2 linked regions of the Fodinicurvata sp. EGI_FJ10296 genome follow. The main gene of each other region encodes a partner of the protein of the gene in region 2 in a complex. Links are inferred from orthologs where the notes say so. Each region holds a gene or a part of one and is shown on either strand. Other genes may lie near its edges.

Region 1 (3,306 bases), on a different replicon or contig from region 2:
GCTGTCCATCGCCCCGGCGTTATTCATGGCCTCGTACGCCATGCCGGCGGTCATCGCGCCGTCGCCGATAACACAGACGACGTTGTTATCGCGCCCGGAAAGATCGCGGGCCACAGCCATGCCGAGTCCGGCCGATATCGAGGTCGAACTGTGGGCGGCGCCGAAGGGGTCGTAGTTGCTTTCCGAGCGCTTGGTAAAGCCGCTCAGCCCGCCCCCCTTGCGCAGCGTGCGGATGCGGTCGCGCCGGCCGGTCAGGATCTTGTGCGGGTAACACTGATGGCCGACATCCCAAATGATCCGGTCGTCAGGCGTCTCGAACAGATAATGCAGCGCGACCGTGAGTTCCACGACGCCGAGCCCTGCGCCCAGATGCCCCCCCGTTACCGAGACGGCGTCGATCGTCTCCGCCCGCAGTTCTTCCGCCACCTGACCAAGTTGCCGCGAGGACAGCAGACGCAATTCGCGCGGTGAGAGAATCTTGTCCAGAAGGGGGGTGGCAGGGGCCATGGTCGATCTTCTCCTAGCCGGGTCCGAGCTGCCGCGCCGATGCGCGACCGGTGCGGCGCCCGTTGGTCAATTGCGGCGATTGACGACGAAGCGGGCGATTTCCCTGAACACATTGGCACGATCGTCGAAGACATCCAGATGGCGGATGGCCTGTTCGGCCAGTATTCCCGCCTGATGGCGCGCGCGCTCGGTGCCGAGTTCCGATACGAAGGTCGCTTTGCCGGCGTTTGCATCCTTGCCGACCGCCTTGCCGGCTTGCTCTGCCGTGCTCTCGACATCCAGCAGATCGTCGGCAATCTGAAATGCCAATCCGACATCATGCGCATAGGCGTGCATGGCGTGGCGCCGGTTTTCGTCGGCACGGCCCATGATGGCGCCGCTTTCACAGGAAAACGCGAAGAGTTCGCCGGTCTTGAGCCGCTGCAGCCGCGTGATCGCTCCGATATCGAATGCCTCGTTCTCTGCGGCGAGGTCCATCATCTGGCCGCCGACCATGCCTCCGGCTCCGGCGGCGTGCGCCAGTGCGGCGATCAGCCGGCAGCGCACGGTCGGATCCTCGTGGGTGTCGGAATGGGCCAGGATCTCGAAGGCTAGGGCCTGCAGCGCATCGCCGGCAAGTATTGCCGTGGCGTCGTCGTATTCGATGTGCAGCGTCGGCTTGCCGCGCCGCAGGTCGTCATCGTCCATCGCAGGCAGGTCGTCATGAACCAGTGAATAGCAGTGGATGCATTCGATGGCAGCGGCAACGCGCAGGGCACAGCCATGGGCAACACCGAAAAGATCCGCACTGGACAGCACGAGGAACGGCCGTAACCGTTTGCCGCCCCCCAGCACCGCATAGCGCATGGCATCGGAAAGGCGTGCTTCGGGGCCGCGCAGCCGGGGCAACAGGCGATTGAGGACGACTTCCACCTGTTCGGCAGCGTCGGCCATCAGGCTCTGGACCTCGTCGCCGGCCTTCGGGGTATGGTTTGATGTCATTGGATGTCGGCGCTTTCGGCCGTGACGGTACCGTCGGAGTCGCGCGTGATTTTCTCGACCTTGGCCTGTGCTTCCCGCAGTTTGGCTTCGCAATGGGCACGCAACGATGCGCCGCGCTCGTAAGCGGCGATCGCGTCGTCGAGCTTCACCTCTCCACTTTCGAGTCGGCGCACGATGGCTTCCAATTCGGCCAGGGCGTCTTCGAAACTCATCTTGTCGATCTTTGGCGGCTGAGTGGATTGCCCGGCCATGGATACTCCCGACGAAAAAAGCGACGTTCCTGAACATCATCGCAGCCCGCCGGCCATCCGGCGGCTGCGGTCCGGCCACACTCTAGGCAAGGCACGCGGTCGTAGCAAGCGGTGCGACGTTAACACTGCCGCGCCGCGGGATCATGCCTCCATCAGAAGGCGCAAATGCCGGGCGACGCTGTGGGCAAGGGCGTCGAGATGATAGCCCCCTTCCAGGACCGAAACCAGGCGGCTGCCGCAAAGTTCATCGGCCGCCGTCATGATCCGCCGCGTGACGGCCTCGTAGTCGTCTTCGGTCCATGCGAGCCCTGCCAACGGGTCGAGCCGATGTGCGTCGAATCCGGCCGAAATGATGATCAATTCCGGATGGAACGTCCGAAGCGCCGGCAGGATGCGCTCGTCGAAGGCGGCCAGCATCGCAGCACCGTTGGAGCCCATAGGCAGTGGTGCATTGACGATGGTATTGTGGTCGCCCCGCTCGTCGGCGCGGCCGGTGCCGGGAAAGATGTGCTCTTGATGGGTCGAGCCGTAGAACAGATCCGGGCGTTTCCAGAAAATTTCCTGTGTTCCGTTCCCGTGGTGAACGTCGAAATCCAGGACCGCCACCCGCTCCATGCCATGGTGATGGACGGCATGATGCGCCGCGATTGCGGCATTGTTGAAAAAGCAGAACCCCATTGCCCGGTCGCTTTCGGCATGGTGACCGGGCGGACGAACGGCGCAGAACGCGTTGCGCAGGGTTCCGGCCGCGACGCCGTCCACGGCGGCGCAGGCGGCGCCGACGGCATGCAGTGCGGAGGTGAGTGTTGTCGGGCAGGCAACGGTGTCGCCGGTGATCATCGCAAGCCCCGATTCCGGCATCGCCGCCTGAACCCGCTGCAGATGGTGTGCCGCGTGGACGCCGAGTATCTGGTCTTCGGTTCCGGCGGGCGCCTCGATCCGTTCGAGCAAGGCAAAGGCCTCGTCCTCCAGCACGCGGTGAACCGCCGTCATCCGTTCCGGCCGTTCCGGATGGCCGGCGCCGGTATCGTGACCGAGGAAGCTTTGATGCTGAAATAAAGCCGTCTGCATTACCAACCTGTTGTGTTCGTGACCTGTTTCGCTGACATCGATCGCGGGAGCATCGCGTCAGGAGCCTTTCGAGCCCTTTACGATACTGAGTGTGATGGTGCCATCGGTGGCTGTGTCCATAGAGTCGAGCCGATGGCCGGCGGCGTCGCAGAATTCCGGGAAATCCCGTCTGGCTGCCGGATCGCTCGCGGTCACCAGCAGCCGGTCGCCGGGCTGGGCGGATTCAAGGGCCCGCCGTGCCTTCAGGACGGGCAGCGGGCATTTCAGTCCCCGGGCATCGAGGCGGTGCTGCGACATGCGATTTACGACTCGTTGTCAATGGTGCCGACCGGCAAAACAGCAGTGCTGCGATCTTAATGGATAATAGGGCGAAGCGGCGCAAAGAAAAATGCAAGCAGTGAAGGAACTTCGCGCCGACACTGTTGTTCATATACGAAGCCGTATCACATTGAGCCGTGAGCGAGCCGGGCAAGCAACGGGTCGTGTGCGGACGTAC
Region 2 (3,240 bases):
GTTTGTCGCGCAGCAGACAGCCGACGCAATCGGGCGCAGCATCAATCCCTGACGAACTGGACTTGACTCGGTGCAATTGGCGGGCCGGCTTGATTGGGGGGCGTTGCCCGCCAAGCGTCGGCAGATCGACATACTGGAGTTGCCACACTGAACCAGTGCGCACACGCAAAAACCCGGTGAAGCATGGCCTCACCGGGAGATTGGATCGTGTCGCGTCAGGCCGGACTTTATGCCGAAGCAGAATTCCGCGCTTCGACGGCTTTGGCAACTCGGCCGCGAAGCCGACGCATATCAGTGCTCAGCTCCGATGGGCGCGCTGCCAGCAAGAAGCCGTCGATGCCGCCGCGATGTTCCACCGTGCGAATGGCGTTGGCCGACAAGCGCATCCGGAAGCTTTCCTTGAGCGAATCCGACAGCAGCGTAACGGGCTGAAGGTTCGGCAGGAAGCGACGCCGGGTCTTGTTGTTCGCGTGGCTGACGTTGTTGCCCGACTGCACGCCTTTTCCGGTCAAACCGCACCGTCTTGCCATTTTACTCTCCTGAAACCAAACAAACCGATTATCGCGTGCCGAACAGCCGGCCCACGCGCGAAGGGAAAGCGACCGTTGGTCTGCCTTTCGCCCGCAGAAAAAATTACGCCGGGATACCCAGCGTGCCGCGCGGATATACGAAATCCGCATCACCGCGTCAAGCGTTCCGAACTCAGAACAAACGCCCCTGCCCGGTTTCGCCGTTGCCGGCAGACGACTTGCGCACCGCCGCCGCCGTCTTCCGCGGTGCCTGGTGTTGCCCCGGATTCTGCCCCTGGTTTTGCCCCTGCCGTTCATCCGCCTCGATAGCACTTTCGCTGCCACCGGAAGCGGTCGGCAGGATTTCCGCGTCCCGGTATTGTCCTTCACTGAACTCCAGGCGAATCCGGTCGCCGGCCGTCAAGGCGGCGGGATCGGTGACAGCGACGCCGTCCGGGCCGCGCACCACCGCAAATCCGCGATCCAGCGTCTTCTTGTAGCTATAGCTTTCCAGCAGCTTGCCCTGCGCCTCCAGCCTTTGTGCCGTCGTGGCGAACGTGCCCTGCCCGGCCCGCGTCAGCCGGCCGTCGAGATCGGCCAGTCGTTGCCGACGGTCCTGCATCGATCTGACCAGCGGCGCCGTCACCAGTCTGGCGCCAACACGGCCCAGATCACCCTGCAAACGCCGCAGCAAAACGGCGCGCGCCGCATCCTGTCTGGCTCCGGTCTCGCGCACGCGGCGCGCCGCCTCGCGCAGGGACTGCCGGGGATGAGGGATCGCCGCGACAGATTGCGCGACGCGGGCGCGGTAACGGTCGATCAGGACCGGCAAGGCTCTGTCGAGCCGTTCGGCCCGATCGTCAAGGCGCTGGGCCATCGCTTCCCACAGCCGGGCCGGATCGCCCAGTGCCTTGCCGGCACTCTCGATCCGAAACCGGCGGTCATCCAGCAGCCGGGCGGTCGCCCCCTCCAGCCGTCCGGCCCGGTCCAGAACGTCGGCCAGCAATTCCGACCGCACCGGAACCGCCATCTCGGCCGCCGCGCTCGGGGTCGGTGCACGGCGATCGGCGGCCAGATCGATCAGCGTCGTGTCTGTCTCGTGCCCGACGGCGGAAATAACCGGAATGATGCTGGCGGCCGCTGCGCGCACCACCGATTCCTCGTTGAAGGCCATCAGATCTTCCAGGCTGCCACCGCCGCGCGCCACGATCAGGAGGTCCGGCCGCGGGACGTGCCGCCTGGTTCCGGAACCGGCATCGGCGTCCAGCCTGTTGAACCCTTCGATGGCGGCAGCGATCCTTGCAGCCGCGCCTTCGCCTTGCACCGGCACCGGCCAGATCAGGACATGTCGGGGGAATCGCTCTGCCAGCCGGTGCAGGATATCGCGGATCACGGCACCCGTCGGCGACGTCACGACGCCAATGACGGTCGGCAGGAACGGCAGCGGCCGTTTGCGTGCAGCGTCGAACAGACCCTCTGCCGCCAGCCGCCGCTTGCGGTCTTCGAGAAGCTTCAGCAGCGCCCCTTCGCCGGCAAGCTCCATCGACTCGATGACGATCTGGTATTTCGACTGACCGGCATAGGTCGTCAGCCGCCCCGTGCAGACGACCTCCATCCCCTCTTCGGGGCGAATCGACAGCCGCGCGAGCGTCGTTCGCCAGCAGACCGCGTCGAGGACCGCGCGGTCGTCCTTCAGCGTCATATAGAGATGGCCCGAGCCGGGGATTTTTGGCCTGGAAATCTCGCCACGGACGCGAATATGGCCAAATCCGGCCTCGACCGTCTGCTTCAGCGCGGCGGATATCTCGCTGACCGAATATTCAGCCACGTTCGAGGCGGGTCGGCCGGCTGGCGCCGAGGCGGAGCCGGTAAAGGGCAAGTCTTGTGTCATGATCCCCAGATGATACAAACCACATGGCGTCGAACAAGCCCCGCGCCGAGGCCGGCATCATATTTCCCCCGACCAGGTCCTGTGGGTGGACCATGCGGGGCTACGGAGACAATTACGTCATGTCCATGAACATTCTCGTCGTCGGCGGCGGCGGCCGGGAGCATGCCCTGATCGCAGCGCTGGCCGCGGCGCCGAGCCGGCCAACGATCGTCTGCGCCCCCGGCAATCCCGGCATCGCGGAGATCGCCACCTGCAAGCCGATCGCGGCGGACGACATCGACGCCTTGTCCGATCTTGCCCGATCGATGGGCGCCGATCTGGTGGTCATCGGACCCGAGGCACCGCTGATGCTGGGTCTGGCCGACCGGCTGCGCGCCGCCGGCATTCCCGTTTGCGGGCCGGATGCCGCAGCCGCCCGGCTTGAGGGCTCCAAGGCCTTTACCAAGGACTTCTGCGACCGGCACGCCATTCCGACAGCAGCCTATGCGACCTTCACCGACCCCCATGCCGCCCGCGCCCATATCCGCGACCGCCATGCCCGCTCCGGCGGCGCGCCGATCGTCGTCAAGGCCGACGGGCTGGCCGCCGGCAAGGGCGTGGTCGTCGCCGCGACCGAAGCCGAAGCTCTGGCCGCAGTCGACGCTGCAATGGTCGATGGCGCCTTCGGCGATGCCGGGGCCACGGTCGTGATCGAGGAATTCATGACGGGCCGCGAAGTCAGTGTTTTTGCCCTGTGCGACGGCAACGACGCGATCATGCTGGCCACGGCTCATGACTACAAGCGCGTCGGTGACGGCGATACCGGCGCAAACACGGGCGGCATGGGATCGGTTTCGCCGA

The links.
Region 1: the proteins of xseA (region 2) and ABZ728_RS19390 are in contact, whole or in part, in a cryo-EM structure (PDB 8TXR), measured with the Escherichia coli proteins. The link is inferred for Fodinicurvata sp. EGI_FJ10296 from one-to-one orthologs.

Annotation. Positions count from the first base shown.
Region 1 is NZ_JBFCVL010000009.1:173,514-176,819, forward strand. Bases 113-3,100 are described here. They hold ABZ728_RS19390 (exodeoxyribonuclease VII small subunit), read right to left. Parts: upstream 1,740-3,100; coding sequence 1,485-1,739; downstream 113-1,484. Other genes in these bases: dxs (1-deoxy-D-xylulose-5-phosphate synthase), read right to left, coding at 113-507; ABZ728_RS19385 (polyprenyl synthetase family protein), read right to left, coding at 574-1,488; ABZ728_RS19395 (histone deacetylase family protein), read right to left, coding at 1,881-2,810; ABZ728_RS19400 (sulfurtransferase TusA family protein), read right to left, coding at 2,868-3,100. Also shown: more of dxs, read right to left, coding at 1-112; more of ABZ728_RS19400, read right to left, coding at 3,101-3,107. UniProt on the Escherichia coli protein: Bidirectionally degrades single-stranded DNA into large acid-insoluble oligonucleotides, which are then degraded further into small acid-soluble oligonucleotides.
Region 2 is NZ_JBFCVL010000006.1:365,110-368,349, reverse strand. What follows is about bases 52-2,973. They hold xseA (exodeoxyribonuclease VII large subunit), read right to left. Parts: upstream 2,401-2,973; coding sequence 703-2,400; downstream 52-702. Other genes in these bases: purD (phosphoribosylamine--glycine ligase), read left to right, coding at 2,526-2,973; rpmB (50S ribosomal protein L28), read right to left, coding at 228-530; ABZ728_RS15340 (AsmA family protein), read left to right, coding at 52-52. Also shown: more of ABZ728_RS15340, read left to right, coding at 1-51; more of purD, read left to right, coding at 2,974-3,240. UniProt on the Escherichia coli protein: Bidirectionally degrades single-stranded DNA into large acid-insoluble oligonucleotides, which are then degraded further into small acid-soluble oligonucleotides.